DNA from 3 places in the Actinopolymorpha singaporensis genome. Region 2 is predicted to be linked to each of the others. Evidence: riboswitches for the same ligand, from Rfam matches in the RefSeq annotation. Region 2 holds a riboswitch; each other region holds the start of a gene.
What was found. Region 2 has a riboswitch for thiamine pyrophosphate ahead of BLU27_RS23420 (ECF transporter S component). Riboswitches for the same ligand answer to the same signal wherever they lie in the genome.
Positions count from the first base shown of each region.

Region 1: it holds a riboswitch for thiamine pyrophosphate, as region 2 does, so the genes downstream of both, thiM (hydroxyethylthiazole kinase) here and BLU27_RS23420 (ECF transporter S component) in region 2, are expected to answer to the same signal.
Region 3: it holds a riboswitch for thiamine pyrophosphate, as region 2 does, so the genes downstream of both, thiO (glycine oxidase ThiO) here and BLU27_RS23420 (ECF transporter S component) in region 2, are expected to answer to the same signal.

Region 1 covers NZ_LT629732.1:5,871,868-5,882,149, reverse strand. Annotated here, with positions in the region: gene BLU27_RS26300 (sugar phosphate isomerase/epimerase family protein) at 1-228, shown strand, start outside; gene BLU27_RS26295 (electron transfer flavoprotein subunit beta/FixA family protein) at 516-1,307, shown strand; gene BLU27_RS26290 (electron transfer flavoprotein subunit alpha/FixB family protein) at 1,400-2,362, shown strand; TPP riboswitch at 2,468-2,565, shown strand; gene thiM (hydroxyethylthiazole kinase) at 2,558-3,367, shown strand; gene thiE (thiamine phosphate synthase) at 3,370-4,029, shown strand; gene thiD (bifunctional hydroxymethylpyrimidine kinase/phosphomethylpyrimidine kinase) at 4,026-4,856, shown strand; gene BLU27_RS26270 (TenA family protein) at 4,853-5,518, shown strand; gene BLU27_RS26265 (cysteine desulfurase family protein) at 5,590-6,807, shown strand; gene mnmA (tRNA 2-thiouridine(34) synthase MnmA) at 6,807-7,892, shown strand; gene BLU27_RS26255 (methionine synthase) at 7,927-9,015, shown strand; gene BLU27_RS26250 (M20/M25/M40 family metallo-hydrolase) at 9,012-10,226, opposite strand.
Region 2 covers NZ_LT629732.1:5,217,871-5,228,152, reverse strand. Annotated here, with positions in the region: gene BLU27_RS23425 (ABC transporter ATP-binding protein) at 1-1,301, opposite strand, end outside; gene BLU27_RS23420 (ECF transporter S component) at 1,298-1,918, opposite strand; TPP riboswitch at 2,031-2,150, opposite strand; gene BLU27_RS23415 (TIGR03085 family metal-binding protein) at 2,298-2,933, opposite strand; gene BLU27_RS23410 (GH92 family glycosyl hydrolase) at 3,019-6,420, opposite strand; gene hisI (phosphoribosyl-AMP cyclohydrolase) at 6,615-7,049, shown strand; gene BLU27_RS23400 (anthranilate synthase component I) at 7,046-8,551, shown strand; gene BLU27_RS23395 (Trp biosynthesis-associated membrane protein) at 8,566-9,192, shown strand; gene BLU27_RS23390 (HGxxPAAW family protein) at 9,290-9,586, shown strand; gene BLU27_RS23385 (hypothetical protein) at 9,600-10,256, opposite strand.
Region 3 covers NZ_LT629732.1:4,640,077-4,650,358, forward strand. Annotated here, with positions in the region: gene BLU27_RS20895 (hypothetical protein) at 1-51, shown strand, start outside; gene BLU27_RS20900 (ArsR/SmtB family transcription factor) at 151-474, shown strand; gene BLU27_RS20905 (SRPBCC family protein) at 558-1,022, shown strand; gene BLU27_RS20910 (VOC family protein) at 1,028-1,447, shown strand; gene BLU27_RS30000 (HNH endonuclease signature motif containing protein) at 1,468-3,471, opposite strand; TPP riboswitch at 3,757-3,867, shown strand; partial or broken gene thiO (glycine oxidase ThiO) at 3,864-4,877, shown strand; gene thiS (sulfur carrier protein ThiS) at 5,047-5,247, shown strand; gene BLU27_RS20930 (thiazole synthase) at 5,249-6,055, shown strand; gene BLU27_RS20935 (thiamine phosphate synthase) at 6,052-6,759, shown strand; gene BLU27_RS20940 (glycosyltransferase family 2 protein) at 6,713-8,290, opposite strand; gene BLU27_RS20945 (TetR/AcrR family transcriptional regulator) at 8,411-8,986, shown strand; gene BLU27_RS20950 (SGNH/GDSL hydrolase family protein) at 8,989-10,185, shown strand; gene BLU27_RS20955 (RNA polymerase sigma factor) at 10,209-10,282, opposite strand, start outside.

The DNA.
Region 1 (10,282 bases), 650 kb from region 2:
GACCTCAACGACGCGCCCACCGGCCTCGAGCGCGACCAGCAGCAGGACGGCCAGCGCATGCTGCCCGGCGCCACCGGCGTGATCGACGTGGCCGGCTTCGTGGGCGCCCTGCGCAAGATCGGGTACGTCGGGCCGGTCAAGGTCGAGCCGTTCAACGCCGAGCTGCGGGCCATGGACCCCCGCGACGCGGTGGCCAAGACCGCCGAGTCGCTGAACGCCGTTCTGTAGGACCGCCCGGGAGGACGGCCCGGGACGCAGCCGCCGGCCTGGGGGAGTCCGCCCGGACTCCCCCAGGCCGCACCCTCGGCTGCCCGGGATCCCTGACCGGCCCCTCCAAACCCGGTGGTTGCCCGCGAAGCTACTCGCGGGTAACCTCGCGCCTGTCGGGTAGGTCTTGTCTACGGTTGGGGGCGGAACCCCGGGTCGGTGAACCCTCTGGCCCAGTGGGGCCGTCGAGGACGCCGGGTCGGACCGACACGGCCGCCAAGGACGCGAGTGAGGAGCCGGACGCGAGCATGAACATCGTGGTGTGTGTGAAGTACGTCCCGGACGCGACCGCGGAACGCGGCTTCGACCCCGGCGACCGCACCGTCGACCGGTCCGGTGTGCCCGGCCTGTTGTCGGAGCTGGACGAGTACGCGGTCGAGGCCGCCCTCAAGCTCGCCGAGGCCGGCGACGCCGAGGTGACCGTCCTCACCGTCGGTCCCGCCGACGCCGCCGACGCGCTGAAGAAGAGCCTGCAGATGGGCGCGGGCAAGGCGGTGCACGTACTCGACGACGCCATCCACGGCTCGGACTCGGTGGGCACGTCGCTGGTGCTGGCCGAGGCGATCCGCAAGCTGGGCACCGACCAGCCGGTCGACCTCGTGCTGTGCGGGATGGCCTCCACCGACGGCAGCATGTCGGTGGTCCCGGCGATGCTGGCCGAGCGTCTCGACCTGCCACAGCTCACCTTCGCCAGCGAGCTCGAGGTCGGCGACGGCACCGTGCGGATCCGTCGCGACGGCGAGGCCGCCACCGAGACCGTCGAGGCCGCACTGCCGGCCGTGGTCTCGGTCACCGACCAGGCCAACGAGCCCCGCTACCCGTCGTTCAAGGGAATCATGGCGGCGAAGAAGAAGCCGGTGCAGACCTGGAGCCTCGCCGACCTCGGCGTCGACGCCGGTTCGGTCGGCCTGGCCGCGGCGTGGACCGCGGTCGACTCGTTCGAGGCGCGCCCGCCCCGGCAGAAGGGCACGGTCGTCACCGACGAGGGCGACGGCGGGCAGAGGCTCGTCGCGTTCCTGGCCGAGCAGCGGTTCGTCTGACGTCCGCACCCAGCCGCGAGCTGCCAAGACCTTCGACCACCGATCCGGGTACGGGCGACCGACCGCGGGCGACTGCAAGGAAGCGTGCCGAAATGAGCGAGATCCTGGTTCTCGTCGACCACGTCGACGGAGTCGTACGCAAGACCACCACCGAGCTGCTGACCATCGCGCGGCGCCTCGGCGAACCCTCGGCGGTGTTCGTCGGTGCCGGGTACGAGCAGGCCAGGGACGCCCTGGCGACCTACGGCGCCCAGAAGGTCTACCTGCTGGAGCAGCCGGAGCTGACCGAGCACCTCGTCGCACCGAAGGCCGAGGCGCTTGCCCAGCTCGCCGACCGGAGCACACCGGCCGCGATCATGCTGACCTCGGGAGCCGAGAGCAAGGAGATCGCCGGCCGGCTGGCGATCAAGCTCGGCTCCGGAGTCCTCACCGACGTGGTGGACGTCGAACCCGGCGACGGCACGGTCGTTGCCACCCAGGCGGTGTTCGCCGGCAACTACACCGTCCGGTCCAGGGTCACCCACGGCACACCGATCCTCACCGTGAAGCCCAACTCCGCGACGCCGGAGCCCGCACCCGCGCAACCGGTGGAGGAGAAGGCCGACGTCACGGTGTCGGACCGGGCACGGGCCGCGCGCGTGGTGGAACGTTCGCCGCGCACCCAGACCGGACGTCCCGAGCTGACCGAGGCGGCGATCGTGGTCTCCGGCGGCCGCGGCGTCGGCTCCGCGGACAACTTCGCCGTGGTCGAGGGGCTCGCGGACGCGCTCGGCGGCGCGGTCGGCGCGTCCCGCGCGGCGGTGGACGCCGGCTGGTACCCCCACGCGTACCAGGTCGGCCAGACGGGCAAGACCGTCTCACCGCAGCTGTATCTCGCCGCCGGCATCTCCGGCGCGATCCAGCACCGGGCAGGCATGCAGACCTCGAGGACGATCGCGGTGGTCAACAAGGACCCGGAGGCGCCGATCTTCGAGATGGCCGACTTCGGCGTCGTCGGCGACCTGCACGCGGTGCTGCCGCAGGCGACCGAGGAGATCAACCGCCGCAAGGGCTGAACGACGTGGTTCCACGGTCCCGGCCTCATGGCGAACGCCGGTCCACGCGGGCTGACCGCGCGGGCCGGCGTTCGCCATTGTGCGCGTTCAGCCGGTACGGTCGGACGCAGTGACGCGGGGTGTCCCGGACGCCGGGACTGAGATCACACCCGTCGAACCTGATCCAGATCATGCTGGCGAAGGGACTGTCGCACGATGGTCACGACCACGTCCGTCACCGCGGACGCCGTAGCGCGGGTACGCGAGGACCTCCGCGATCAAGCGCCGCTGGTGCACTGCCTCACCAATCTCGTCGTCGCCAACTTCACCGCCAACGCCCTGCTCGCCGCGGGCGCGTCCCCGGCGATGACCGACACCCCCGAGGACGCGCACGTCCTCGCTGCCGGTGCCGGTGCCGTACTGGTCAACCTCGGTACGGTCACCCACGCCTCGGCCGAGGGCATGCGGGCGTCGGTGACGTCGGCGGCCCGGGCGGGGCGTCCGTGGGTGCTCGACCCCGTGGCCGCCGGTCCGCTGCCCTGGCGTACCGCCCTGGCCGGCGACCTGCTGGCGCTCGCGCCGCCGGCGGTCGTACGCGGGAACGCCTCGGAGGTGCTCGCCCTGACCGGCGGCACCGGCGGCCGCGGCGTGGAGTCCACCGCCGACCCGGAGCAGGCCTGGCCGGCCGCGAGGTCGCTCGCCGGGACGTACGCCCTGTCAGTGGCGGTGAGCGGACCGGTCGACCTGATCACCGACGGCGAACGCACCGTACGCGTCGCCAACGGCCATCCGCTGATGACCCGGGTCACCGGGGTCGGCTGCGTGCTCGGCGCGCTCACCGCCGGCTGTCTCGCGGTGACCGGGGACGCCCTGCTGGCCGCGACGGCGGCCACCGTCCTGCTCACCCTCGCCGGGGAGGCGGCGGCCGCGCGGGCACCGCGGCCGGGGTCGTTCGCGACCGCCCTGCTGGACCAGCTGGACGCCACCGACGCCGACCGCATCCGCGCCGGCGCAAGGCTGGCTTGACGATGGGGCCGAACAACCCGGATCGCTCGCTCGACCTCTCGCTCTACCTCGTCACCGACACCGCACTGTGCGGGCCGCGCGGGGTGGCCGCGACGGTGAGAGAAGCGGTGGCCGGCGGCGTGAGCGCGGTACAGCTTCGCGACCCGGGCGCCACGACCCGGGACCTGCTCCGAACGGGTGCGCAGGTCCGCGAGGTGCTCGCGGGCACCGGCGTACCCCTGTTCGTCAACGACCGTGCCGACGTCGCGCACGCGCTCGGCGCCGACGGCGTGCACCTCGGTCAGTCCGACCTGCCGCCCGAGCACGCGCGCGACCTGCTCGGGCCGCGCGTGTGGATCGGCCTGTCCGCGCACACCTCCGGCCAGCTCGACCGGGCGCTGGCCCTGCCGCGGGGGACCGTGAACTACCTCGGAGTGGGGCCGGTCTTCCCCCAGGCGACCAAGCCGGACGCGGCGTCCCCGCTCGGCCTGGCCTTCCTCGCCGAACTCGTCGCCACCGCCGCCGCGGGTGGCCTGCCCAGCGTCGCGATCGGCGGTATCGGCCCGGACAACGCCGCCGCCGTACGCGCCACCGGTGTGGCCGGGATCGCGGTGGTCAGCGCCGTCTGCGGCCGGCCCGACCCCGCGGCCGCCGCCCGAGTCCTGCGTACGGAGGTTCGATGACCAGTCACCTTCCCACGCGTGTGCCCGTCGCGCTCACCATCGCCACCAGCGACCCGTCCGGTGGGGCGGGCATCCAGGCCGACCTGAAGGCGTTCTCGGCCCTCGGTGCCTACGGCACCGCGGTCCTGGTGGCACTGACCGCCCAGAACACCCGTGGCGTCACCGGCATCCACGTCGTCCCGCCGGCGTTCATCGCCGAGCAGGTGGACACCCTCGTCGCCGACGTACGCGTGGACGCGGTGAAGATCGGCATGCTCGCCGACGCCACCGTCGTGCACACGGTCGCCGAGGCGCTGCGCCGGCACCGGCTTCCGTCGGTGGTGCTCGACCCGGTGATGGTCGCCTCCAGCGGGGACCGGCTGCTCACCGAGGACGCGGTCGCGCTGGTACGCACCGAGCTGCTCCCGCTGGCCGGCCTGGTGACCCCGAACCTCCCCGAGGCCGCCGCCCTGCTGGACACCTCACCGGCGCGGACGCCCGCCGAGGTCGAACGCCAGGCCGCCGACCTGCTCGCGCTCGGCGTACCCCGGGTCCTGCTGAAGGGCGGGCACGGCGACGACCCGGACGAGTCCGCCGACCTCTACGTCGACGCCGACGGCGCCGAGTGGCTGCGGGCACCCCGGATCCGCACCCGGCACACGCACGGCACCGGCTGCACGCTGTCCTCGGCGATCACCGCGCTGCGGCCCCAGCGGCCGGACTGGCGTACCGCCGTCGGCGACGCCAAGGACTACCTCACCGGAGCGCTGACCGCGGCCGACTCCCTCGACGTCGGCGGGGGACACGGGCCCGTGCACCACTTCCACGCCTGGTGGGGATCGCGATGACCGGATCGACGGGGTTCTGTGCGGATGCCTGGACGGCCACCGCGACCACTCGGGCCGCGATCGACGAACTGCCGTTCGTCGTACGCCTCGGCGACGGCAGCCTGGACCGCGCGCGGTTCGCGTACTACCTCGCCCAGGACACCTTCTACCTCGACGACTACGCCCGGGCGCTCGCGGCCGCGGCGGTGAAGGCGCCGAACGGCGCGGACCTCGCGTTCTTCGCGAAGTCCGCGCACACCGCGATCAAGGTCGAACAGGACCTGCACCGCACCCACGTCCCGGACCTCGACCGGTACCAGCGGTCGCCGACCTGCGTCGGCTACACGTCGTACCTCCTCGGTGTCGCGCACACCCGCGGCTACGCCGAGCTGGTCGCCGCGCTGCTGCCGTGCTTCTGGATCTACCAGGACGTGGGTACGCGGCTGCTGGCGGCGGCCGGCGACCTCACCGGCCACCCGTACGGCGACTGGATCGGCACCTACGCGGACGAGGAGTTCGCCCGGTCCACCGCCCAGGTCTGCCGGATCGCCGACCGGATGGCCGACCTGGCCGACCCGGCCACGCTGGAACGCATGCACGAGGCGTTCGCCCGGGCGACGGCGTGGGAGTGGATGTTCTGGGACGCCGCGTGGCGGCTGGAAGGCTGGCCGGCCCGGACCTGACGGGTTTGGCGGCGCCGAGCGGACCGGCGGGTGGAGCGGCTGTCGGTGGCGGTCATTACGCTGGAGCCGCGATGACGGCACCACACATCTACCTCGATCACGCCGCGACGACCCCGATGCTCCCGGAGGCCGTGGCGGCGATGACCGCCCAGCTCGCCCGGCTGGGCAACGCGTCGTCCCTGCACGCCTCCGGCCGGGCCGCCCGGCGGCTGGTGGAGGAGTCCCGGGAGTCGGTGGCCGAGGCACTCGGTGCCCGGCCGTCGGAGATCGTCTTCACCGCCGGCGGCACCGAGGCGGACAACCTCGCCGTCAAGGGCCTGTTCTGGGCGCGGCGGGCCGCCGACCCACGCCGTCGGAGGGTGCTGGCCAGCGCGGTCGAGCACCACGCTGTGCTCGACTCGGTGCGCTGGCTGGGGTCGTTCGCCGGTGCCGAGGTCGAGTGCCTGCCGGTCGACGAGCACGGCCGGGTCGACGTGGCGGCCCTGCGTACGAGCATCGAGGCCGATCCCGGGTCGGTGGCGCTGGTCACGGTGATGTGGGCCAACAACGAGGTGGGCACCGTCCAGCCGATCGCCGAGGTCGCCGAGCTGGCGAGGCACCACGGCATCCCCGTGCACTCCGACGCCGTGCAGGCGGTCGGTCAGCTCCCGGTCGACTTCGCGGCCTCCGGTCTGGACGCGATGACGGTGACCGGGCACAAGCTGGGCGGCCCGGTCGGTGTGGGCGCACTGGTCGTGCGGCGCCAGGTCGAGCTGGTGCCGTTGCTGCACGGCGGGGGACAGGAACGCGACGTCCGCTCGGGCACCCTCGACGTGGCCGCGATCGCGGCGTTCGCCGTCGCCGTCGAGGCCGCCGCGACCGGCCGTGAACGGCTCGCCGACCGGCTGGCCGGGCTGCGGGCCGAGCTCGTCGCACAGGTACGCGCCGCGGTGCCCGACGCCGAGCTCAACGGCGACCCCGGCATCGCTCACCCCGACCCCGGTGGCCGGCTTTCGGGCAACGCGCACTTCTCCTTCCCCGGCTGCGAGGGCGACTCGCTGTTGCTGCTGCTCGACGCGCGCGGCATCGAGTGCTCCACCGGCTCGGCGTGCTCGGCAGGGGTGGCCGAGCCGAGCCACGTACTGCTGGCGATGGGCCGCGACGAGGAACGCGCCCGCGGGTCGCTGCGGTTCAGCCTGGGCCACACCTCCACCCGCGCCGACGTCGACGCGCTCGGCGCGGCGATCGGTCCGGTGGTGGAGCGCGCCCGCAGTGCGGGTCTGGTCAACGTGAGCGGAGGCAGGAACTGATGCGGGTGCTGGCGGCGATGTCCGGCGGGGTCGACTCCGCGGTGGCGGCCGCGCGGGCGGTGGACGCCGGCCACGAGGTCACCGGGGTGCACCTCGCGCTGTCGCGCAACCCGTCGTCCTACCGCACCGGCGCACGCGGCTGCTGCACGCTGGAGGACGCCCGCGACGCCCGCCGGGCCGCCGACGTACTCGGCATCCCGTTCTACGTCTGGGACCTCGCCGAGCGGTTCCACGCCGATGTGGTGACCGACTTCGTGCAGGAGTACGCAGCCGGCCGCACCCCCAACCCGTGCCTGCGCTGCAACGAGAAGATCAAGTTCGCCGCGGTGCTCGACCGGGCGCTGGCCCTCGGCTTCGACGCCGTCTGCACCGGCCACTACGCCCAGCTCGTGGACGGCCCCGACGGCCGGGAGCTGCACCGGTCGGTCGACCCCGGCAAGGACCAGTCGTACGTCCTCGGCGTCCTCACCGCCGAGCAGCTGGCCCACGCCTACTTCCCGCTCGGCGGCACGCCGAAGTCGGCGGTGCGGGCCGAGGCCGCCGAGCGTGGGCTCGCGGTCGCCGACAAACCCGACAGCCACGACATCTGCTTCGTCGCCGACGGCGACACCGCGGGCTTCCTGGCCCGTGAGCTGGGCGAGCAGCCCGGGCAGGTGGTCGACGAGGACGGCAGCGTGCTGGCCGAGCACGACGCGGCGTACGCGTTCACCGTCGGGCAGCGGCGCGGCCTGCGCCTCGGTCGGCCGGCCGCCGACGGCAAGCCCCGCTACGTCCTGTCCATCGAACCCGTCAGCCGCACCGTCACCGTCGGCCCCCGCGACCGGCTGACGGTCGCCCACATCCAGGGCAGCCAGCCGCGGTGGTGCGGCCCGGCGCCCACGGGCCCGGTGGAGTGCCGTGCCCAGATCCGTGCGCACGGCGAGACGCTGCCCGCGCGGGCATGGGTCGAGCACGACGTGCTCCGGGTCGAGCTCGCCGAGCCGGCCACCGGCGTCGCGCCCGGGCAGGCAGTGGTGCTGTACACCGGCACCCGGGTGATCGGGTCCGCGACCATCGCCGCCACGGTCCCCGCCGCCGCGCACTGAGTCCGCCGGCCACCGGCGCCCGTAGGCTTTGCCCGTGCCGAATCCCATCGAGATGCCCTGGCGTCCGGGTGCCGCGACCGGCGTCGGTTCGCTGCCGTACGACGACCCGCTGGAGGCCACCCGGGTCGTACTGGGTGAGCTGCCCGACCTGCCGCACCTGCCCGAGCTGCCCGGCCGGGGCCCCGGCGCGGACATGATCGGCCGGGCCTGCGCACTCCTGGTCGAACTCGGCGTCGACCTGCAGCCGGCCGGCTGGCGGCTGGTCGCGGGGGAGGGACTCGACCAGCGCCGCGCCCGGTCGACCCTGGCCCGCGACCTGGACGCGCTGGAGGAGCTGACGCAGGGCTACGCCGGTCCGCTGAAGGTCCAGTTCACCGGGCCGGTGACGCTCGCCGCCGCGGTCGAGCGCCCGCGCGGGGGCCGGGTGGTGGGCGACAGCGGGGCCCGCCGCGACCTCGCGCAGTCCCTGGCGGAGGGCCTGACGGTCCACCTGCGCGACCTGCGCCGCCGGGTGCCGGGTGGGTCGCTCGTGGTCCAGCTCGACGAACCCTCGATGCCCGCCGTCCTGCGCGGATCGGTGCCGACGGCCTCCGGGTTCTCCCGCTACCGCCCGGTCGAGGAGCACGAGGTGACCGACCTGCTGGGCGGCGTCGTCGCCTCGATCGTGGCCGCCGACGCGGTGCCGGTCGTGCACAGCTGCGCGGCCGGAACGCCGTTCCAGTTGCTGGTACGCGCCGGGGCGCGCGGGCTGTCGTTCGACCTGAAGAAGCTCGGTCAGGCCGACGCGGACCCGCTGTCGGAGGCGGTCGAGGCCGGGGTGGCGCTGTTCGCCGGTGCCGTACCCGCGCTGCGGCCCGAGGAGCCGGTCCGGCCCGCGCCGGGCGCGGCGGCCGCGGCCGACGGTGCGGCTGCCGCACCCCGCCCCGCCGGCCCGCCGGGACCCACCGACGCCGACGTGGCCCGGACGGTTCAGGCGTTCTGGCGGCGGCTGGGGTTCGCCGCGGACGAGGTCGCCCGCGGTGTCGTGGTCACGCCCGCGTGCGGGCTGGCCGGTGCCGACCCGGCGTGGGCGCGTACGGCGATGAAGCTGGCCCGGGAGGCGGCCGCACACCTGGCGAGCTAGGACGTCGGGCCGGGACGTCGGGCTGGGACGTCGGGCTGGGACGTCGGGCCGAGCGGGGAGGCCAGCACGGACGCGATCAGCGCCGCGCGTTCGACCAGCGACTCGGCCACGATCTCCTCGTGCACCGCGTGGGCCCCGCGTCCGCGTGGGCCGAACCCGTCCAGCGCGGGCACCCCGGCCGCACCGGCGAAGTTGGTGTCGGCCGCGCCGAGCGCGTGCGACCCCCGGACCTGCTGCCCGACCCTTGCTCCGGCAGCTACCACCGCGGCGAAGAGGTCCTCGTTGCCGGTGCCGGCCCAGGCCGGGCGGCTGGTGAGGATCCGAGCCTGCACTCCGGCGTTCTCGCGGACGGGTTCGAGCCGGGTCAGCTGGTCCAGCACCCGGCGTTCGACCTCGGCGTCCCCGAACCTGAAGCCGAGCTCGGCGCGGGCCTTCCCGGCGGTCACGTTGGTGCGAGTGCCGCCGTGCACGGTCCCGACGTTGTAGAGCACGTGTTCCTCGGCCGCGGCGACGCCCCGCAGCCGGACCAGCTGGTCGACGAGCTCGTCGATCGCGGACACTCCGCGGGTGCGGTCCAGCGCCGCATGCGCCTCCACGCCGGTGACCTCCAGGCGTACCCGCGTACTCCCGTGCCGGCCGGTCTTCAGCCCGCCCTTGGGGTGCGGCGGCTCCAGCCCGAGAGCGGCGGCCGCGCCGGCGAGCTCGCGTTCGACCAGGGCCCGGCCGGTGGGCGTGCCGATCTCCTCGTCCGCGGTGACCACCAACCGCACCGGCTGGGCTAGTGGGACGTCGCAGTCGCGCAGCACCGCGATCGCCGTCTCGAACGCGACCAGGCCGCCCTTCATGTCGAACACACCAGGCCCGCGGATCAGCGTTCCGTCGTCGGCGTAGGGCATCCGCTCGGCGAGCTGACCCACCGGCCACACCGTGTCGTGGTGGCCGAGCACCACGACGTGCGGTTGCTCGGAGACGGAGGAGTCGTGCGCCTCACCGGCGGGCCAGGTGGCCAGCAGATGGTCGCCGGTGTCGCAGGGGACCGCGGCCACGGTGGCGCCGAGTTCGGCGTAGTGGCCACCGAGCACCTCGGCGAGGCGGTTCAGCGCGTCCGCGTCACCGGTCGGTGTCTCGTGGTGGACGTAGGCGGCGAGCCGCTCGCGCATCCGCGGCTCGAGCTCACGGGCCCGGCGCACGAGCCGTTCGAGGGAATCCATGCAGCGCAGGATATGACCCGTATCCTCGTCCGTCCGCCACCGACCCGCACGCGAGG
Region 2 (10,282 bases):
GACAGCGTGAACGGGTTCGCGTCGGCCAGGTGGTCCAGGGCGAGCCGGTGCAGGAGCTCGTCCACCCGCTGACCGGTGTCGCCGCGGGAGAGGCCGGCGAGCCGGGGCCCGAGGGCGAGCTCGGCCCGCACGCTCGCGGTGAGGAACTGGTGCTCGGGATCCTGGAAGACAGTGCCCACCGCGCGTACCAGCTGCGCCGCGCGCCAGCGGTGCAACGGCCGGCGCTCGCCGGATCTCCGGCGGCCTGCGGCGAGCCTCGGGAACAGACCGGACGACAGGTCGGGGGAGACCCTCACCTCACCCGCCGACGGGCTGAGCAACCCGGCGGTGAGCATGGCGAGGGTGGACTTTCCGGAGCCGTTAGCGCCCGTGACCGCGACCACCTCACCGGCCGACAGCCGCAGGTCGGCGTCGGCGAGGGCGGGCCGTTCGGCAGCCGGGTAGGTGTAGCCGACCGCCTGAGCGGTGAGCAGGTCGGCCGGCCTGCTCGGAGCGGTCCGGCGCGGCGCCGGGATTTCGCCCGGGATCCACACTCCGGCTGCGGCCAGCGACCCGTGGCCGGCGGCGAAGACCTTCTCCGGGGTACCGTCGGCGAGCACGCCGCCGCCGGCCCGGAGCACCACCACCCGATCCACCATCGGCAGCCAGTCACCGACCCGGTGGTCCACCACGACCAGCGTCGCTCCGGTGGCCGCGACCACCTGGTCGACGGCCTGGCGTACCAGCGCTGCTCCGTCGGGGTCGAGGTTGGCGGTCGGCTCGTCCAGCAGGATCAGGTCCGGGCGCAGCGCCACCACGCCGGCCAGGACGAGCCGCTGCTTCTCCCCGCCGGACAGCCGGCCGGTCGGGTGGTCCCGGTCGTACGGGAAACCGGTCAGCGCGAGCGCCTCGTCGACCCGCGGCCAGATGCGCTCGGTGGGCACGGCGCGGTTCTCCAGCCCGAACGCCACGTCGTCGCCGGCCCGCGCCATCACCAGCTGCGTCTCCGGATCCTGGAACGCCAGGCCGATCCGGTCGCGTACCCGCGCCGGAGGCGCACCGCCGACCAGCAGGGCCCCCTCGACGTCGCCGGCCTGTTCGGCGTCGAGCAGTCCGGCGAGCCCGGTGAGCAGGGTGCTCTTGCCGCCGCCGGACGGCCCGGCGAGCAGTACCCGCTCGCCGGGCTCGACGGTCAGCTCGAGGTCCCGGACCGCCCACGTCTGCCGGCCGGCGTACCGGAACGACCACCCGCGTGCCTGGATCGACAGCGGGGGACCGGGCCGGGACGCAGCGGACGGGGACGCCGACGCCGCCGCGCTCACCGGGGCGTCTGCTCCCGGCCGGACGCGAACGGCGCCAGCACACCGGTGGCGGCGAGTGCCCGGACGAGCGCGAACGAGCCGGCCCCCGCGATGACGACGGAGCTCACCACCACGAGGACGCCGTACACCAGCTTCCAGGTCGGCGCCCACGCGACGTTGTAGAGGACGTTGTCCATCACGGCCGGGACCACCCCGGCGACCGCGCCGGCGAGCAGTGCCACCGGCGGCCGCCACCGGCGGTAGCGGAACGCCGCGAAGACCAGTTCCGCGGCGAGACCCTGGACCAGGCCGTAGAGGATGATCGCCAGCGGACTGTCGACACCCAGGAAGGCCGAGACGGCGGCGGCGACGAGTTCGGTGAACACCGCGGCGCCCGGCTTGCGGATCAGCAGGCCGCCGAGCACGCCGGGAAGCAGCCACATGCCGTAGAGCACCGCCTGGGCCGGCTTGAAGCCGGCGAAGACCGGGCCGACCGCGGTGTACATCGCGCCCCAGGCGACGAACACAACGCCGAACGCCACTGCTACCACCGCCGCGACCACGATGTCGACAGTGCGCCACCGCCGGTTGACCGGCCGCTGACCGCGCGCCGCGGTCGAGGTCACATCCTGGGTCATGAACGTCCTCCCTGAACCGGGGAGGAGACGCGGCCGAGTGCCACAGGTCCGGCTCGCCGCTAGGTGCTCCGCACCGCCCGATCGGTCGATCGGCCCGGCGCGGACCCGGTGACGAACGGACAGACCGACTTCCTGCGCTGGCATTACCCAGATCAGGTTCGAGGGTCTGCGGGCGGCGCCATCACTGGCGGCCCCGCACTCTCAGCGCTTCCGCGCTCCCCTGTCGTCTGCTGTTGTCCTTGCTGGTCTTGCTGGTCTTGCTGGTCTTGCTGGTCCTGCTGTCTGCTGGTCCTGCTGTCTGCTGGTCCTGCTTCCGTCCGCCCGAAGGTTACACCGGGCCGCCCGGACTCGCCGTGGTCCGGGACGAGCCGCTGGGCCGTCAGACCCCGAGCGGGGCGTGGGCCAGCGCCTGGACCGCCGCCGGCGGCCCGCCGACCTCGGCCCGGGACGCGCCCCTGCGCCCGAACATGTACAGCGTGATCTCGCTCGGGAGCCCGGACAGGACGGCGGTCGGCTCACCGTTGCGGACCCGTGCGGTGGCCCCGTCCGGCCGGGCCACCAGCACCCCGGCGGCGGACCGGCGGAACAGCATCCGGCCGGCGCTGCCGACCCGCCGCCACAGGAGGTCCTCGAAGTCACCCGGCAGCTCGCGCGGAGTCCACTCCGGCTGGGCGCGCCGCACGTCCTCGTGGTGGACGAAGAACTCCACCGTGTTGGCGGCGCGGTCCACCACCGGCAGCCGGGCCGGAGACCACGAGGGAGGGCCCTGACGGAACCGGTCGACCAGCCCGGTGTAGCCGAGCCTCCCGACCAGCCCGGCCATGCGTTCCTTCGTCTTGCCGGCGAGCGGTGGCAGCAGGATGCCCGCGGCGCCCAGCGGGTCACTCTCCCGGATCACCAGGTGGGCGGCGAGGTCGGACGTGCTCCAGTCGGCACACAGAGTGGGTGCGTCCGGGCCCAGTGCGTCCAGCAGGTCGGCGAGCGCTCGGCGTTCGGCGCGGGCGTGATCAGTCATCCCCCGATCGTAGGACGCCGAGGCGGGTTCGGAGGCGGGCCGCCTGCCGCGTGTCTCGTCTGAGGCGGCCCACCTCGATCACGTCCTACGCCAGCAGCTCCACCTGGGCGAGGGACACCGGCGGGCCACCCGCGGCTTCGGGGGTCGGCGCGAGGTCGAGCCGGTAGTGGGAGTACTCGCCTGGTGCTGCGACCCGGAACGGCCGGGTGTGCACCGGCCACGCGAACTCCTCCCCGCTCCGGATGTCCAGCACCTCCCAACTCGTCCCGTCCCGGGAGCCGGCGAGCACCCACGCCGCCGGGGCCGCACCGCCGGCGTTTTCCACGGGAGAGGTGAGCGTGTAGAAGCCGACCCGGGCCGGTGCCGCCAGCTCGTACGAGACCCACCGCTGGGTACCGGCGAACGTCACCGAGCCGGCCGAGCTGTCGTCGAACAGGTGCTCGGCGTCCGCTCCCTCGCTCGCCCGGGCCGTGCCGGAGCTGGGCCGGGTCACGTCGACGAGGGGTGCGGGCGCCTCGCCGGGTGCGGTGAGCGAGGGCGGTGCGGCGTCCGGCCCGCTCGCCCAGCCGGAGGGCTCGGACCCCATCGCGAACTCCAGCACGCCGCCCTTGGCGAGCAGGTCGTGCGGCAGCCATGCCCGGTCGTACGGCACGCCGTCGACGGTGAGGCCCTGGACGTAGATGTTGTCGGCGCTGTTGTCCGGCGCGTTGATCACCAGGTCCGCGCCCGACTCCAGGTGCACCGTCGCCCTGGTGAACAACGGTGAGCCGATGGCGTAGCGGGGGCTGCCCATCTGCAGCGGGTAGAACCCGAGCGCGCTGAACACCTGCCACGCCGACATCTCGCCGTTGTCCTCGTCGCCGCAGTAGCCCTGGCCGAGGTCGCTGCCGAGGTAGAGCCGGGTGAGCACCTCGCGCACCTTCTCCTGCGTGCGTGCGGGCTGTCCGGCGTAGGTGTACATGTAGGCGATGTGGTGGGCCGGCTGGTTGCTGTGGCCGTACATTCCCATCCGGACGTCGCGGGCCTCGGTCATCTCGTGGATCACCACGCCGTAGGAACCCTTGAACCGCTCCTGGCCGGTCTCGGGGGTCGCGAAGAACTCGTCCAGCCTGTGCGCGAGTGCCTCCCGCCCGCCGTACAGCCAGGCCAGCCCGGCGCCGTCGTGCGGAACGTGGAACGCCATGTTCCAGGCATTGGTCTCGGTGTAGTCGAAGCCCCACACCCGCGGGTCGAACTCCTGCGGTGACAGCCGCCGCGAACCGTCACCGTGCCGGCCCTGGAAGAACCCGACCGCCGGGTCGAACAGGTGGACGTAGCCCAGCGCACGGCGGCGGAAGTACTCCTCCTCCTCGCACAGCCGGGGGTATCGGGCGTCGTCGGGACCGACGTCCCGTGCCAACTGTCCGGCCATCATGGCGATGCCGAAGTCGTTGATGTAGCCGTCCATCGACCACGACATCGCCTCCTCGGTCGCCTCCACCGGTGTGTAGCCGAGGAAGGGCGAGCGCTCCATCCCCTTGCGGCCGACGAAGGGGTTGGGCGGGCGGACGGTGGCGTTCTTCACCGCCGACTCGTAGGCCGCCCAGGCGTCGAAGCCCTCGATCCCCTTGCAGCAGGCGTCGGCGAAGGCCACGTCGGAACTCGTGCCGACCATGCAGTCGGCGTAGCCGGGGGAGGACCAGCGGGCCACCCAGCCGCCGTCGCGGTACTGCTGCAGGAAACCCTCCACCAGCTCACCGGCCAGCGTGGGGGTGAACAGTGCGTAGGCCGGCCAGGTGGTGCGGTAGGTGTCCCAGAAGCCGTTGTTGACGTACGCCTTGCCGGGAACGACGTCGGCGCCGGTCCGGGTCGGGCCGCTCGGCGGCGCCGATGTCGCCGACTGCACGGCGTGCGTGTAGACGGGCACCTGAGCGGTGCCGGTGTTCTCGTGGGCGGAGTTGGGATAGAGGTAGAGCCGGTAGAGGTTGGAGTACAGCGTGGTGAGCTGGTCCTCGCTCGCCCCCTCCACCTCGAGCACGCCGAGGGTGTCGTCCCACTGCCGCTGGGCGCGTTCGCGGACGTCGTCGAAGGTGTCGCCGGGCGCGATCTCCAGCTCCAGGTTGTGGCGGGCCTGGTCCAGGCTTATCAGCGAGGTGGCGATCCGCATGGTGACCGTACGGTCGCCGGCGGGGTCGAACCGTGCGTACGCCGCCGCGTGCGCACGCTCGCCCACACCGTCGGGCCGGCCGGACTCGACCACGGGCCGGTCGAACTCCGCGTACACGAACATCCGGCCCGCGCCGTTGGACCGTTGGCTGCCGACGTCGGTGTAGCCGGTCACCACACCCGTCTCGGGATCGACGGTCACTGCCGCGTCGGCGTCGACGTTGTCGAAGACCAGCGTGGAGGTCGGCCCGGTGAACGTGAACCGGAGCATCGCCGCGTGGTCGGTCGGGGCGATCTCGGCGACCAGGCCGTTGTCGAAGGTGACGGAGTACCAGTGCGGGCGGGCGATCTCGTTGTCGTGGCGGAACGCCAGCGCTCGCGCGGTGCGGTCGGCGTTGGGGTGGCCGGCGGCGTTGGACGGCATCACCTGGAACGTCTGCCGGTCACCCATCCACGGGCTGGGCTGGTGGCTGAGCCCCAGTGCCTGCAGCCGCGGCCGGTTTTCGTCGTCGTTGCCGCGGTGGTATTCGTACTCCCAGCGCAGCGTGCCCGCGTCGGTGACCGGGGTCCAGAAGTTGAAGCCCAGTGGCACCGCCGTGGCCGGGATGTTGTTGCCCCGGGAGAACGCCCCGCTGGAGTGCGTGCCGCGGGTGGTGAGCACGTGGTCGGACAGCCGGCGCGGCTCCTCGGCGGGACGGGCGCGCTCGGCGAGAACGATGTCGTCCACCCAGCCCCGGACCGGCACGGCGGCATCGGCGGCATCGGCGGCATCGCCGGCATTGCTGCCGTCGGGGTTCTCGGGCCCGCCGGGCTGGTGGTGGGTGAGCAGGATGGCGGTGACCCGGCGCCCGGCGGCGACGGCACCGACCGCGATCCGCCGGGAGTTCCACTGGTCGGCGTAGAGCATGCGGGCGGCGCCCTGGGCGGCCGCGTCCGCGGGCTGGTCGTACTGGTCGCGCGCGCCGAGTTCGCCGAGCCGGGTGCCGTCGGCGAACTCGAGGTCGACGGCGGCATAGGTCGCGGCGTAGCTCAGGTCACCGGAGGTGAACTCCGGGAACAGGACGTACGACAGCTCGGTGTCGGGTCCGACCTCGACGTCCACCTCGAACAACCGCACGCTGCGCGGGGCCGACCTCGCCCCCTCGGCGGCGTAGCGGAGCGCGTGCCGGCCGGTGAAGCCGACACCGAGCTTGGCCGCCGGTGCGTGGCCGGGCCCGCCCGCGACCTCGACGGTGAGCCCGCCGTCGGCATGACCGTCGGCCCGGCCGGCACCGCCCGCCAGGTCGGGACGGGGCTCGCCGGGTTCGAAGGAGGACCGGAAGTGCACCACCGAGTTCGCCATGGCGGGCAGACTGCCACGGCCCACCGACATGCCGATCACCGGCTCCGCCCGGCCGCGGGGGGGGAGCGGCGAAGCGGTGGCGGATCCGTGCAGATCGGCGTTCGTACCGCTATGCCCGGCTCCGGCCGCGGTGGTGAGCGGACCGGCACGACCCGTCGCGCCCGCTGTCGGCGGCACCGGGAACAATGGCGGGCATGCCCAGTGCCGACACCCACAGTGCCGACAGCCCCGGCGCCGGCACCGCACTCGCCCCCGAGGTCGCAGACCGCCTCAAACGCGACGACCACGGCCTGGTGGTCGCGGTGGTCCAGCAGTACGACACCGGCGAGGTGCTGATGGTCGGCTGGATGGACGACGAGGCGGTGCATCGCACGCTCACCACGGGCCGGTCGACGTTCTGGAGCCGCAGTCGCCGGGAGTACTGGGTGAAGGGGGAGACCTCCGGTCACCGGCAGTGGGTGAAGGAGGTCCGGCTGGACTGCGACGGTGACACCCTGCTGGTCCGGGTCGACCAGGAGGGCCCGGCCTGTCACACCGGCACGCGCACCTGCTTCGACGACGGCCTGCTCACCGCGAAGGTCGGCGAGCCGGGAGCCGCGGCCGCCGCGGAGGAGGAGGTCCGGCCGTGACGTTCCTCGGTGCGACCACCCCCGACCTCGCCGGCTTCCGCGACCTCGCGTCCGGCCGCCGGGTGATCCCGGTGACCCGCAAGCTGCTCGCCGACGCCGAGACCCCGCTCGGCGTCTACGCCAAGCTGGCCCGCGACGAGCCGGGCACGTTCCTGTTCGAGTCGGCCGAGCACGGCGGGGTGTGGGGGAGGTACTCCTTCGTCGGCGTCCGTTCAGCGGCGGTGCTGACCGAACGCAACGGCGAGGCGCAGTGGCTCGGCAACCCGCCGGTGGGGCTGCCCGAGGGCGGCGACCCGCTGGCCGCGGTGCAGGAGACGGTGGCCCGGCTGCACACCCCGAACCTCCCCGGCCTGCCGCCGCTGACCGGTGGCCTCGTCGGCTACATCGGTTACGACGCGGTGCGCCGGCTGGAACGGCTGCCCGACCTCACCACCGACGACCTAGGGCTGCCCGAGTTGGCACTGATGCTGGCCACCGACCTCGCGGTGCTGGACCACGTGGACGGCACGCTGCTGCTGATCGCCAACGCGGTCAACTGGGACGACACCGGCGAGCGCGTCGACCAGGCCTGGTCCGACGCCGTTCAGCGGCTGGACGCCATGACGAAGGCGCTCGCCCAGCCCACGCCGTCGTTCGTCGCGGCGGCCGACCTGCAGGCCCCGCCCGGCTACGAACGCCGCCGTTCCGCCGAGGAGCACATGGCGGCGGTCGAGCAGGCCAAGGAGGAGATCCACGCCGGTGAGGCCTTCCAGGTGGTGGTGTCGCAGCGGTTCGAGCGGGCGACGACGGCCAGGGCGTTCGACATCTACCGCGTGCTGCGCCTCTCCAACCCCTCGCCGTACATGTACCTCCTGCGCTTCGGCGACTTCGACATCGTGGGTTCCAGCCCGGAGGCGCTGGTGACGGTGACCGGCGAGCGGGCGCTGACGCACCCGATCGCGGGAACCCGGCCACGAGGTGCCACTCCGGAGGAGGACCACGCGCTGGAGCAGGAACTGCTCGCCGACGAGAAGGAACGCGCCGAGCACCTGATGCTGGTCGACCTGGGCCGCAACGACCTCGGCCGGGTGTGTGCGCCGGGCAGCGTCGAGGTGGTCGACTTCATGACCGTACGCAGGTACAGCCACGTCATGCACCTGGAGTCCACCGTGGTCGGACGGCTGGCGCCGGGGCGGACCGCCTTCGACGCCCTGTGTGCCTGCTTCCCGGCCGGCACCCTCTCCGGCGCGCCGAAGCCGCGGGCGATGGAGATCATCGAGAAGCTCGAACCCACCAGGCGAGGGCTGTACGGCGGGGTCGTCGGCTACCTCGACTTCGCCGGGGACCTGGACGCTGCGATCGCCATTCGCACCGCGCTGCTGCGCGACGGTGTGGCGTACGTCCAGGCCGGCGGGGGCATCGTGGCCGACTCCGACCCCGCGGCCGAGGACGCCGAGACCCGCAACAAGGCGGCCGCGGCACTGCGCGCGGTGGCGGTGGCGGAAACGTTCCGGACACCGTGACGGCAAGGACCACCATGACCACCAGGACCACCGCGACTCCCGTGTCCGCGAAGCCGACCGCCCGGCGGCAGTTCTTCCTCGCTCTCGGGCTGGTTCTCGCAGGCGCGGCCCTCGTGCTGTGGGCAGCCGGGCGCACCTGGCTCGCAGCCCGGTGGGCGATCCCCGACTACCCCGCGGTGCACACCGCCGTCACCGGGGCACAGGCCGCCCCGCTGGTCCGCTCGGCCGGCTTCCTCGGCCTCGCCGGAGTGCTCGCCCTGCTGGCCACCAGAGGGCTCGGCCGCCAGGTCGCCGGTGGACTGGTCGCGCTGGCAGGAGCCGCCGCGGTCGCCTCGTGCGCGACGTTCTGGACCCGCACCGGCCCGGTCGCGGACGCGGCGGTGCGCCGCGCGATCGCCGGCGGGGCGGGAAGCGGAGGCGGCGGAGGCGGCATCCGGGCGTCCACGGTCACGGTCGAGTCCTGGCCGTGGCTCGCGATGGCCGGTGCAGCGCTCGTCGTGGCCGGCGGAGTGCTCGCGGTGGCGCGCGGCCGGAGGTGGCCGGCGATGGGCAGCCGGTACGACGCACCGGCGGCCAGGCGGACCGACGACGATCCGTGGGCGGCTCTCGACCGCGGCGAGGACCCCACCCTGCGCGACTGACCGGCGGCCCCGCGACCGGGCGACCCCGGGTCGCCGGTGATCAGGGCGCGCGACACAATGGGCCACGGTACGAAAGAGAGGGTCGGCCATGGGCGACATGAGCGACAAGTTCCGGCACGAGAACACCACGCAGTCCCACCACGGCAACACCCCGGCGGCGTGGACGACCGTAGGAATCCTGCTGGCCGTCTCCGTGGTCGCCGGTGTGGCGATCGTGATCGGCAACTGGTGGCTGTTCTTCGCCAGCGCGGTAGGTGGGACGCTGGTCGCCCTGCTCATCGGCAAGATCATGCACGTCATGGGCCTCGGTGGCCCCCGCCCGCCCCGGCACAGCCCGGCCGAGGTGCAGCCGATCGCGGGCGACACCTCCGAGGAGAGCAGCACGGTCTCCTGACCGCCGCCTCCGCTCAGCTCAGGTTGGCCAGGTAGGGCGAGAAGTGGTCGGCCACTTCGTCGGCCACCTGTTCGGCGTCCCGGCTTCCGTCCACAGCCAGCACGCGGATCCCGTGCTCCCGGGCGGCCTCGGCGGCCGACACCGCGAGCAGCCGGTCCCGGTCGACCCGGTTGGCCTGCGCACGTTCGGGATCACTGACCCGTGGCCCGAACTCCCGGGCGCGGGGGAGTTCCCGCAGCTGACGTTGCCGGAACTCCTCGGTCGGCACCATGACCAGCATCCGGCCGGGTGAGTCCAGCAACGGTGCGACGAGTTCGGGACGCAGTCCCCACCCCTCGGCGAGGATCGGCCGCCCGGACACCAGCCCCCGCAGGTCGTCCAGCGTCCACTCGAACCTCCGGCCGAACTCCTCCAGCGCGTCCCGGGCCATCTCCGCGGACGTACGCCGGACCCACACCTCGTCCGGGCCCGGCCCGGTCAGCGGCTCCCCACGAGCAGCCCGGTCGGCGACGCGGCGCGCGTCGTGTCCCCGGGCATCGTGGTAGTCGTAGTGGTACGCCGTGATCCCGCAGCGGCGGGCGAGGATGCGGGCCACAGTCGACTTGCCGGCCCACTGCCCGCCGCCGAGCCACAGGGTGTCGGCGATCGTCCCGAACGGATCCCAGGTCATGGGCAGCGATTCCGCCGGCCTGGCAG
Region 3 (10,282 bases), 580 kb from region 2:
GTCGACAGCCCGATCGAGAACCAGATCTTGACGTACGCAAAGCGCAGTTGACAGGCGCACGGTCTCCGGTCGCGGTCGATCGACTCCAACGAGAACCTGCCCCTGCGCGAGCCCTTGCCAGAAACTCAAGCACCTGCTTTACTAAAGTACATGCTTGACCAAGTGGACGAGCTCGACCTCGTGTTCCATGCCCTCGCCGACCCGACTCGCCGGGCCATGGTCGAGCGCATGACCTCCGGCCCGGTGTCGGTGTCGGAGCTGGCGCGTCCACTCCCGATGAGCCTGGCGGCCGCCCTGCAGCACGTGCAGGTGCTGGAGGCCAGCGGCCTCGTGCACACCCAGAAGGAGGGCAGGGTCCGCATGTGCCGCATCGAGCCGAAGATCCTGCGCAACGCCGAGAAGTGGATCACCGAGCGCCGGGCGACCTGGGAGGCCCGCCTCGACCGCCTGGACAAGCTGCTCGGCGAGGACTGACGGCCCACCAAAGGCGCCCTCCCCGAGTCCCAGCACACACCACCCACCACGCCCACCACGCCACCCACGGAAGAGATACTCCAGTGAACGACCGAAGCCTCAGCCACTCGACCTTCACCATCGAACGCGACTACAAGGCGTCGGCGGCGAAGATCTTCCACGCGTTCGCCGACCCGCAGACCAAGGCACGCTGGTTCGACGCGCCCACCGACGAGTGGTGCCCGATCAGTTCCGCCCACGACTTCCGTGAGGGCGGCCGCGAGCACAGCGAGAGCCAGTTCGGCCAGGACGGTCCGGTGTCCCGGTTCGACGCGTACTACCACGAGATCGTCCCGGACACCCGCTTCGTCTACAGCTACGAGATGCGCGTGGACTCCACCCGCCTGTCGGTCTCCCTGACTTCCATCGAGCTGACTCCGGTCGAGGGCGGCACCCGGCTGACCCTGACCGAACAGGGCGTCTACTTCGACGGCCTGGACAACACCCCCGAACGCGAACGCGGCACCCGCGAGATGCTGGACGTGCTCGCCGCCGTGGTGGAGGACTGAGAACCATGCCCACCCTGATGTTCCTCAACCTGCCCGTCGAGGACCTGGCCCGATCGGTCGCCTTCTACGAGGCTCTCGGCTACTCCACCGATCCGAACTTCACCGGCGACGAGTCTGCCTGTGTGGTGATCAGCGAGACCATCTACGTGATGCTCGTCGTCCGACCGTACTTCCAGACGTACGTGTCCACCGAGGTGGCCGACGCGACGAAGGTGACCGAGGCGATGTTCGGTCTCGGTGTGGACAGCCGCGAGGACGTGGATACCCTTGTCGACAAGGCACTTGCTGCCGGCGGGTCGGCAGCGCGTGAGCCTCGGGACCTCGGCTTCATGTACAACCGCACGTTCCTGGATCCGGACGGCCACTACTGGGACGTCTTCTGGATGGACCCGACCGCCGCACAGCAGGGCCCGCCCACCGAGTAGCTGCGTTGCGGACGCCGCCCTCAGAACGGCGGCAGGTCGTCGACGGCCGACGCCATCTCCATGGGGGCGGTGGGGGCGGTAGATGCCAGGTCCGCTGGTACGGGATCGGTGAGGGATGGTGTTCTGCTTCGGTACTGCCGGCCGTGGGGGTCGGTGAGCCTGTGTTCGCCGGGTCCGGTCTGCTGGAGTTTCCAGTCCCGCTCGGTTTTGGCCTTGTGGTGACGCGGGCACAGGGGCGCGATGTTGTCCACAGATGTTTCCCCGCCCTCCTTGTGTTCGGTGTTGTGGTCCAGGTGGCAGGTCGCGGCGGGCCTGCGGCAGGTGGTCCACACGCAGCGCGGGTCGCGGGCATGCACCAGCTCTGCCTGCAGCCCGCGCAGGAACCTCACCGGGATCGGATGCAGATGCAGTAGCCGCCCTGTGACCGGGTGAGTGACCCCGACACTGAACCTGGCTTCGGGGTTGTCGAGGTGGTTGGCGACGATCAGGCGGGCCACCTCGGTGATGACCGGCCCGAACCCGCCGAGCTCACCCGGCTGAGCACTCAGTCCCATCAGGGTGGTCAACGGCACGTTCAGCTGCACTTTCGCCCGCGTTCGTATGGCACCCCAGCTCGGCTGCGAGGAACACCAGGGCAGCGGAGGCGGTGTAGGTGCTGCGGCTTGCGGAGGTGTCGTCCTTCCACCAGGTGGTGGATCGGTCGGCCCGTCGGGTCGGCGGCTCTGGTGCGGGATGTGGCCCGCAGCGGGAGCACCAACTGTGGGAGCGGCCTTGTTGGCGGCGGCCGCGTTCTCCCCTCCGGCGTGGTGTTCCGCGGCGTTGTGTTCCGCGGCGTCGTGGGCGGTGGTGTCGTGGATCGGGGTGCCGCTCGCGGCGGAGCCGCACACCGTGCACCTGGTGACGGGGGCGGGTGAGCAGTCGCCACACTCGCACCAGCCGTGGTGCAGGTCGTGGTCGGGGAACCTGTGAATGGCACAGGGGCCCCGGCCCTGCCCGGCCGCATCGCCTGCCCCTGCGTCCTGCCGAGCACTGCCCTGCTCGGTGTCGCTCTGCTCGGTGTCGCTCTGCTCGGTGTCGCTCTGCTCGGTGTCGCTCTGCTCGGTGTCGCTCTGCTCGGTGTCGCTCTGCTCGGCATGGCCGCACTGAGCATCGCCGTTGGTCGCGTCCCGGTCCGCCTGGTTCTGTTCGGTGTGGTCGGGGGCGGGGCAGTCGGTGATGTCGGCGGTGCCGGTCAGCAGGGAGGCGGCGACGTCGGCACGGAGTTGGCCGAGGGTGCGCGAGTCGCCGGTGGACTTGACCGCTCGGGCGACGGCGTCGACATAGCCGAACGCCTCGGCAGCCTGGTCGGCCGACAGTCCGCGGATGGAAAGGTCGGCGACGCCGTCGACGGCGGGCCAGATCGCCACGTCACGCGCGGAGCGCTTGGCCTTGTGGCGTTTGGCGGCTGCTTCGGGGTCGGCCTTGACCACCTCGGCTTCGACCTTCGCGCGCAGCAGTCCGCCCCGCAGGTCCAGCACCTTCGGGAACAGCGCGTTCTCGATGATGTCCCACAGGTCGGGCTTGGCATCGGTGATGCGGTCGACGATGACCCGCGCCTCGGTGATCTCCAGGCCACCGGAGGCGAGCGCCTCCCGCACCCGCGGCAGCCGGGGCAGCGCCGTGGCCATCGCCATCACCCAGTGGGCGTGGTGACCGGTCCAGCCAAGCAGCGGTTCAAGAACTTCCGGTGTGAACGGGTCCGGTGTGGCGCTGCGCTCGGCAGGCAGATCAGGCATGCCGGGGACAGCATGGGCGAGCTCGTTCACGGTGGTCAGGCACTCGGCCTCGCTCCAGCAAACCAGCCGCCGCTGCGCCTTCAGCAACTCCTCCAACTCCCACCCGTTACACGCAGCCCGGTCAACCGAAGCGACCGCGACAGCAAGCGCCGGTCCAGGCGACATCTCCGCCAACCCGGCAGGCAGCACCCGACGGCCACCGGGCTCCACACCCAGATGCCCGTCGAAGCACTCGCCGCCGTCGCTCATGGGTTCGATTCTATCGAACATGATCGGCTATCGCGCCCGGGAAAGCCCTTATCCACAAGCGAATCCAGGCATTTTCAAGCTGTGTGACACCACACCGTCGTGAAGGGCGTTAGCCTGCCGCTGCCCGATCACCTCCGACTTGGCGTCGGCGTTCATGTCAACCCAGTCTTGCCGGGCCAGTTCCCACTCTGTCGCGGCGTAGAGAGCACGATCGGACTCGTCGGTGCGTCCGTGTGCCCCGATCCGGCTCGATTCGCCGAGTGACCACGGATCCCGTGTTACGGTCGACTTCCACGCGGGTGCCCGCCGGCAGCGGGCTGAGAGGGAGCTGACGCCGCTCCGACCGCCGAACCTGATCCGGGTCATGCCGGCGAAGGAAGTGAGGATCCGACGTGAGGATCGCCGTACTCGGCGCGGGCGTCATCGGGCTGGCCTGCGGCGTCGAACTCCTTCGCGCCGGGCACGACGTTCGTGTCTTCGATCCCGCTCCGGTCTCCGGCGCGACCCACGCGGCCGCAGGGATGCTCTCCCCTGCCGGTGAGGCCTGGCACGGCGAGGAGAACCTCCTCCGCCTCGGGGTGGAGAGCGCCGGCCTGTGGCCGGAGTACGCCGCCTGGCTTGAGTCCGCGACCGGTGTGGACGTCGACCACCGCCGCGCCGGTACGTTGCTGGTCGGCCGCGACCACGACGACGTTCAGGTGGTACGCCGGATTCTCGACGTGCTTGCTGCGCATGGCATCGAGTACGAGGAACTCCGACGGCGTGGCCTGTGCGAGCGCGAACCCGAACTCTCCACCCGGGTCGCCGGCGGGGCATACCTGCCCGGTGACCACAGCGTCAACCCGCGCAGGGTCTCCGCCGCGCTGCTCACCCTGCTCGGCGACCGGGTCGAACGCTGCCGGGCGGTCCCATCGCCCGTCCCCGCTTGGGGACACGGTGACGATGACGGTTCGACTGCGTCGGTGGACGGCGTGCGCACCGAGGACGGGCGGCTGGTGCCCGCCGATGCCGTCCTGGTGGCGACCGGCCACCGCCTGCCCCCACAGGTGCCACAGCACCGCCTCGTCCGGCCCGTACGTGGTGAGATTCTGCGCGTACGGCTGCCGGCCGACCAGGCGCCGACCCGGACGGTGCGCGCCGTCGTACACGGCGAACCCGTGTACGTCGTGCCGCGCGCCGACGGTGAGGTGGTGATCGGCGCGACCCAGGAGGAGCACGCCGGGCAGCCGACGCCGACCGTCGGCGGAGTCGCGCGCCTGCTCGACGCGGCGCGCACGCTGCTTCCGGGTCTCGAACGCGCCGAGATTCTCGAGGTCCTCGCGCGGCACCGTCCCGGCACACCCGACAACGGCCCGCTGCTCGGCCCGACCGGCGTCACCGGTCTCTTCCTCGCTGCCGGCCACCACCGGGGTGGGGTGCTGCTGGCGCCGGTCACGGCACGGATTCTGCGTACCCAGATCGAGGCCGGTGGGCGACCGCGACAGTCACCGGTCGGCGAAGCGCCGCCGGGGCCGCCTCGGAGGTTGCGGACGCGTTCTCCCCCAACCGGTTCGACTCACTGGACAGGAGGAACCAATGGACGTCACTGTCAACGGCCAGCTGACACAGGTCCCGTTCGGCCTCAGCGTCGCCGACCTTGTGCGCGGGCGGCTGCCCGATCCGAGGAGCGTCGCGGTCGCCGTCAACGGTGCTGTCGTACGCGCCGGTGACTGGGAACGAACCCAGGTCGGTCCAGGGGACGCCGTCGAGATCGTCACCGCCCGGCAGGGAGGCTGAAGTGGTCGAGGTGACGGGAAGGACCGACCGGGACGGACTCACGGTCGACGGCGCCGAGATCGCCTCCCGGCTGTGGATCGGCACCGGCGGGCTGAACAACCTGCGCACGATCGTGGACGTCGTGCGGACCGCGCGGCCTGGGTTCGTCACGGTGTCGATGCGGCGTACGTCCGACCAGGGTGAGGGTTCGCTGCTGGACGCGCTCGCCGATGTGCTCGCCGAGACCGGGGCGCGCCTGCTGCCCAACACTGCCGGCTGCCTGAGCGCGCGGGAGGCGGTACTCACCGCGAACCTGGCCCGGGAGGCGCTGGGCACCGACTGGGTGAAGCTGGAGGTCATCGGCGACGAACGCACACTGATGCCGGACGTGGTCGAGCTCCTCGACGCGGCGGAAACCCTTGTGGGACAGGGATTCACCGTACTCCCCTACACCACCGACGATCCGGTCGTGGCGCAACGGCTGGCCGACGTCGGGTGCGCCGCGGTGATGCCGTTGGGCTCCCCGATCGGTTCGGGTCTGGGCATCCGCAACCCGCACGCGATCGAGGCGGTGCGCGCTGCGGTGACCGTCCCGGTCGTCCTCGACGCCGGAGTGGGTACCGCCAGCGACGCCGCCCAGGCGATGGAGCTCGGGTGCGACGCCGTGCTGGCCGCGACCGCGATCACCCGGGCCGACGATCCGGTCGCCATGGCGGAGGCGATCCGGCTCGGCGTACGGGCAGGCCGCCTGGCCCGGGCGGCCGGACGAATACCGCGGCTGGCTGGCGCCCGCCCCTCCTCACCGATGGCGGGCAGGGTGACCGTGTGACCTCACCGGCGCCCGCGCTGCCGCGGATCCTGCTGCTCACCGACCGCACCCAGCTTCCACCGGGAGCCGACCTGGTTCAGACTGTCCTTCGGTGCGTGCGGGCCGGTCTTCGCGCCGTGGTCCTGCGCGAGCTTGACCTGCCCGACGAGGCACGTGCCCAACTGGCGAAGGAGATCCGCCGCCGCACGACCGCGCACGACTTCCTCGTGATCTCGGCGCATCGCCGGCTCGCGTACGCCGACGGCGTGCACCTGTCGTCCACCCAGCCCGGCCTCGGGAGCGGGCCGGAGAAGTTGTTCGGGCGCTCGTGTCACGACCACGAGGAGGTACGCCGGGCGGTCGCCGAGGGTGCGGCGTACGTCACCGCGTCCCCCGTGGCGCCGACAGAGTCCAAGCCCGGTTACGGTCCCGCCCTCGGCGTGGACGGACTGCACCGACTGGTGAGGGAGGCCGGCGCCACTCCGGTGTTCGCCCTTGGTGGAGTGACGGCGGCCAGGGCCACCGAGATGCGGGGTGCCGGCGCGTACGGCATCGCGGTGATGGGAGCGGTCATGCGCAGCGCCGATCCGGCCGCGACGTTCGGCCGGTTGCACGCGGCCGTCGAAGGCTTCGCGACCGCGAAGAGGTGCAGGCCGTTCGGCGAGACCGACCCGCCGATCAGGGCTCCGGGCGGCTCGTCTGCCGACGGGTCACCTGCACGCTGAGGTTGCCGAGCCCGGTCCAGTACGGCTTGGCGGCGAACGTGCCGTCCTCGCCGTCGAAGGTAAGGGTGCTGTCCACGGGAGGCTTGCCGGCCGGGTACTCCGCGGAGCCGCCCAGCCGGCGTTGTGGACCCCAGCCACAGCTTTCGGCCCGGACCAGACAGTCCCACGTTCCGGCGTCCAGCGGCCGGCCGAGCTTGCCGGTCGCCGGGTCCAGGCGGGCGGTGCCGACAAGCCTGACCTGCTGGACGTTCTGAACGGCGCCCACATCGGTGTCGAAAGCCAGTTCGCTGCGGGTCGGTACGGAGTAGACACCCTTGTCGTGGCGGTTCTGCACCATCAGCTCCAGCCTGCTGTCGCCGATCTGCCCGGACGCGTCGAACGCCTCGTCGGGCAGTGCCGTCCGGAGTTCGCAGGGCGGGTTCCACAACAGCCGGTCGCCGACCCGCCGGAACGTCACCGGACGCCCGTCGGCATATGCCAGCCGACCGCGCACACGCACCACCAGGGCGGCACCGTCGCAGCTGACCTGTTCGAGGTCGGCAGCCACGCTGAGCCCCCGCTCGGCCGCGGCCAGCCGTGCGATGTCGCCGTAGGCGTTCCGGCGTAACAGCCACGACCGGACACGGATCGAGAGCGGCAGCCAGTCGTCGACCGAGGTGGGAAACCTCTCCAGCGCCAACCGGCGGATCTCGCGGTACCAGCGATATCGGCTGTAGGGCACGGGCCGGCCGAGTAGCACCGGCCAGGTCAGCAGCCGCAGCATCTTCGAGTGGTACCAGTAGGCATACATCTGGTCCCGCTCGGCGCCCTGCTCGGCGTGAGCGTCGACAATGTCGAGGATCTGCCGCAGGGCCCGGTAGTAAGCCTCGGGGTCGAACCGCCGGGCCGAATAGTGGGCGCGCCCGTCGCGCTTCATCCAGTGGCAGCACACCTCGTCGGCGAGCACGCTGATCGTACCGGCGAGGAAGTACGCCTCGACGACGAAGCGATGATCCTCAAGCCAGGCCGGGCCCTCTTCGAACCGCAGACCGTGCCGCCGCAGGAAGCTTCTGCGGAACAGCTTGTGTGGGGTGAGGAACCCGAGCAGATGGTCGGCGAGGATGTCCGCTCGGTCGCGCGAGGCGGCGAACATGCTCTTCGGGACTCCCCTGCCACCGTGGCCTACGACCTTGCCGACCACGATGTCGGAGTCGCACCGCGTCGCCATGGCGTACATGCGTTCGAGAGCGCGTGGTGCCAGCCGGTCGTCGTGGTCGAGGAAATAGACGTACTCCCCTTCCGCCTGCTCGACGCCGGCGTTTCGCGGCCCGCCAGGCCCACCACTTCGGGGGAGGTGGACGGCCCGCACCACCTGCTCTCGCTCAGCGAGGGCGTCCAGCACCCGCGGCGTCGCGTCCGTGGACCCGTCGTCGACGAACACGACCTCGTAGTCGCCTGGCGGCATCGTCTGCGCAAGGACGGATTCCGCGCACTCCTCGAGCCATTCCCCGCCGTTGAAGACAGGGACGACAACGCTGACCTTGACTCCCATGATGAAGGGGTATCGCCCGGAATGCCGCGACCCAATCCTCCCCACGGCAGTGGCTTGCCACACCGGCCTCTCGAAAGCTTTTAGGGACTGCTGTAGTCTCTTTCGGGAAGCGAGGTGATCATGGCGCGTGCAGGCCTCACTGCCGAGCGGCTGGTTCGGGCGGGAGCGGAACTGGCGGACGAGCAGGGCTTCGACCAGGTCACCGTCTCGGCGCTGGCCAGACGGTTCGACGTCAGGGTCGCCAGTCTGTACTGGCACCTGGACAGCTCCGAGGGCCTGAAGATCCGGATCGCCCTGCTGGCGCTGGAAGAGATGGCGGACCTGGCCGCCTCCGCCCTGGCCGGACGGGCGGGCAAGGACGCGTTGACAGCGCTCGCGAACGTCTACCGTGACTACGCCCGCGAGCATCCCGGCCGCTACGCCGCCGCCCAGCACCGGCTCGACCCGCACACGGCGGCGGGGAGTGCCGGTGTGCGGCACGCGGAGTTCACCCGCGCCATCCTGCGCGGCTACGACCTGACCGAACCGGACCAGACCCACGCTGTTCGCCTGCTGGGCAGCTTCTTCCGCGGCTACGTGAGCCTGGAGGCGGGCGGCGGGTTCGACCACAGCTCCCCCGACCCCCAGCAGACGTGGGAGCGGCTACTGGACGCGCTCGACGCCCTGCTGCGCAACTGGCCGAGGAACCCGAGGTAACCATGCCCGACCGAAACGAGTGGATCACCACGCCCATCGGCACCGACCTCCTGCGCGGTGCCGCGGAGTACGAGCGGACCGAGCGCGGCCTGCTGCCGCACCGGCTCCCCGCGTGGGCCCGGGCCCAGTGCGCGGATCCGCAGCTGGCGATGGCGGAGTCCCAGCCGTCCGGGGTGCGACTGGTCTTTCGAACCGACGCGACCGCCGTCGAGTTGGACGTCCTGGCGACCAGGCGGGTCCACGCGGGCATGCCACCTCGCCCGGACGGCGTTCACGACCTCCTGGTCGACGGGAACCTTGCCGGCCAGGCCGTGGCGACCGGTGGTGACACCGTCACCGTCGACCTGGCCAGCGGAACCGCCGAGCACCGGCGCGGGCCCGTCGGTACCGTCACGTTCAGCGGCCTGTCCGCGCGGACCAAGGAGGTCGAGATCTGGCTGCCCCACAACGAGACCACCGAACTCGTCGCCCTGCGTACGAACGCGCCCGTCCTGCCGGCACAGGACCGCGGGCAACCGGTGTGGCTGCACCACGGCAGCTCGATCAGCCACGGATCCAACGCCGCGAGTCCCAGCACCACCTGGCCCGCACTCGCCGCCATGCTCGGCGGTGTGGAACTCCTCAACCTCGGGCTGGGCGGCAGCGCGCTCCTGGACCCGTTCACCGCACGGGCGATGCGGGACAGCCATGCCGATCTGATCAGCGTGAAGATCGGCATCAACCTGGTCAACGCCGATCTGATGCGGCTGCGCGCGTTCTCCCCTGCCGTGCACGGCTTCCTCGACACGATCCGGGAAGGTCACCCGACCACTCCCCTGCTGGTCGTCTCCGCCATCCACTGCCCGGTCCAGGAGGACACTCCCGGCCCGCTGGCGTTCGACGTCGGGTCCCTCAGCGCGGGCAAGCTGCGGTTTCGGGCCACCGGAGATCCCAGCGAACGCGCCGCCGGCAAGCTGACGTTGACAGTGATCCGGGACGAGCTGGCCGGCATCGTCGCGCAGCGTGCGGCCGACGATCCGAATCTGCACTACCTGGACGGCCTGAAGCTCTACGGCGAGAAGGACTTCGCCGAGCTGCCGCTGCCCGACGAGCTGCACCCGGACGCCGCCACGCACCGCCTCATCGGGGAACGCTTCGCCGAGATCGCATTCGGTGAAGGCGGGCCGTTGTCGGTGGACAGCCTGCGCTCGGAGTCCTGACGACCACGTTCTCCGGCCCCGGCCTACAGTCTCAGCCGGTCGGCTCGTGCCCGTAGATAGCGTTGTTCGGCGAGGCTGGCCGTGGCTTTCGCGGCGC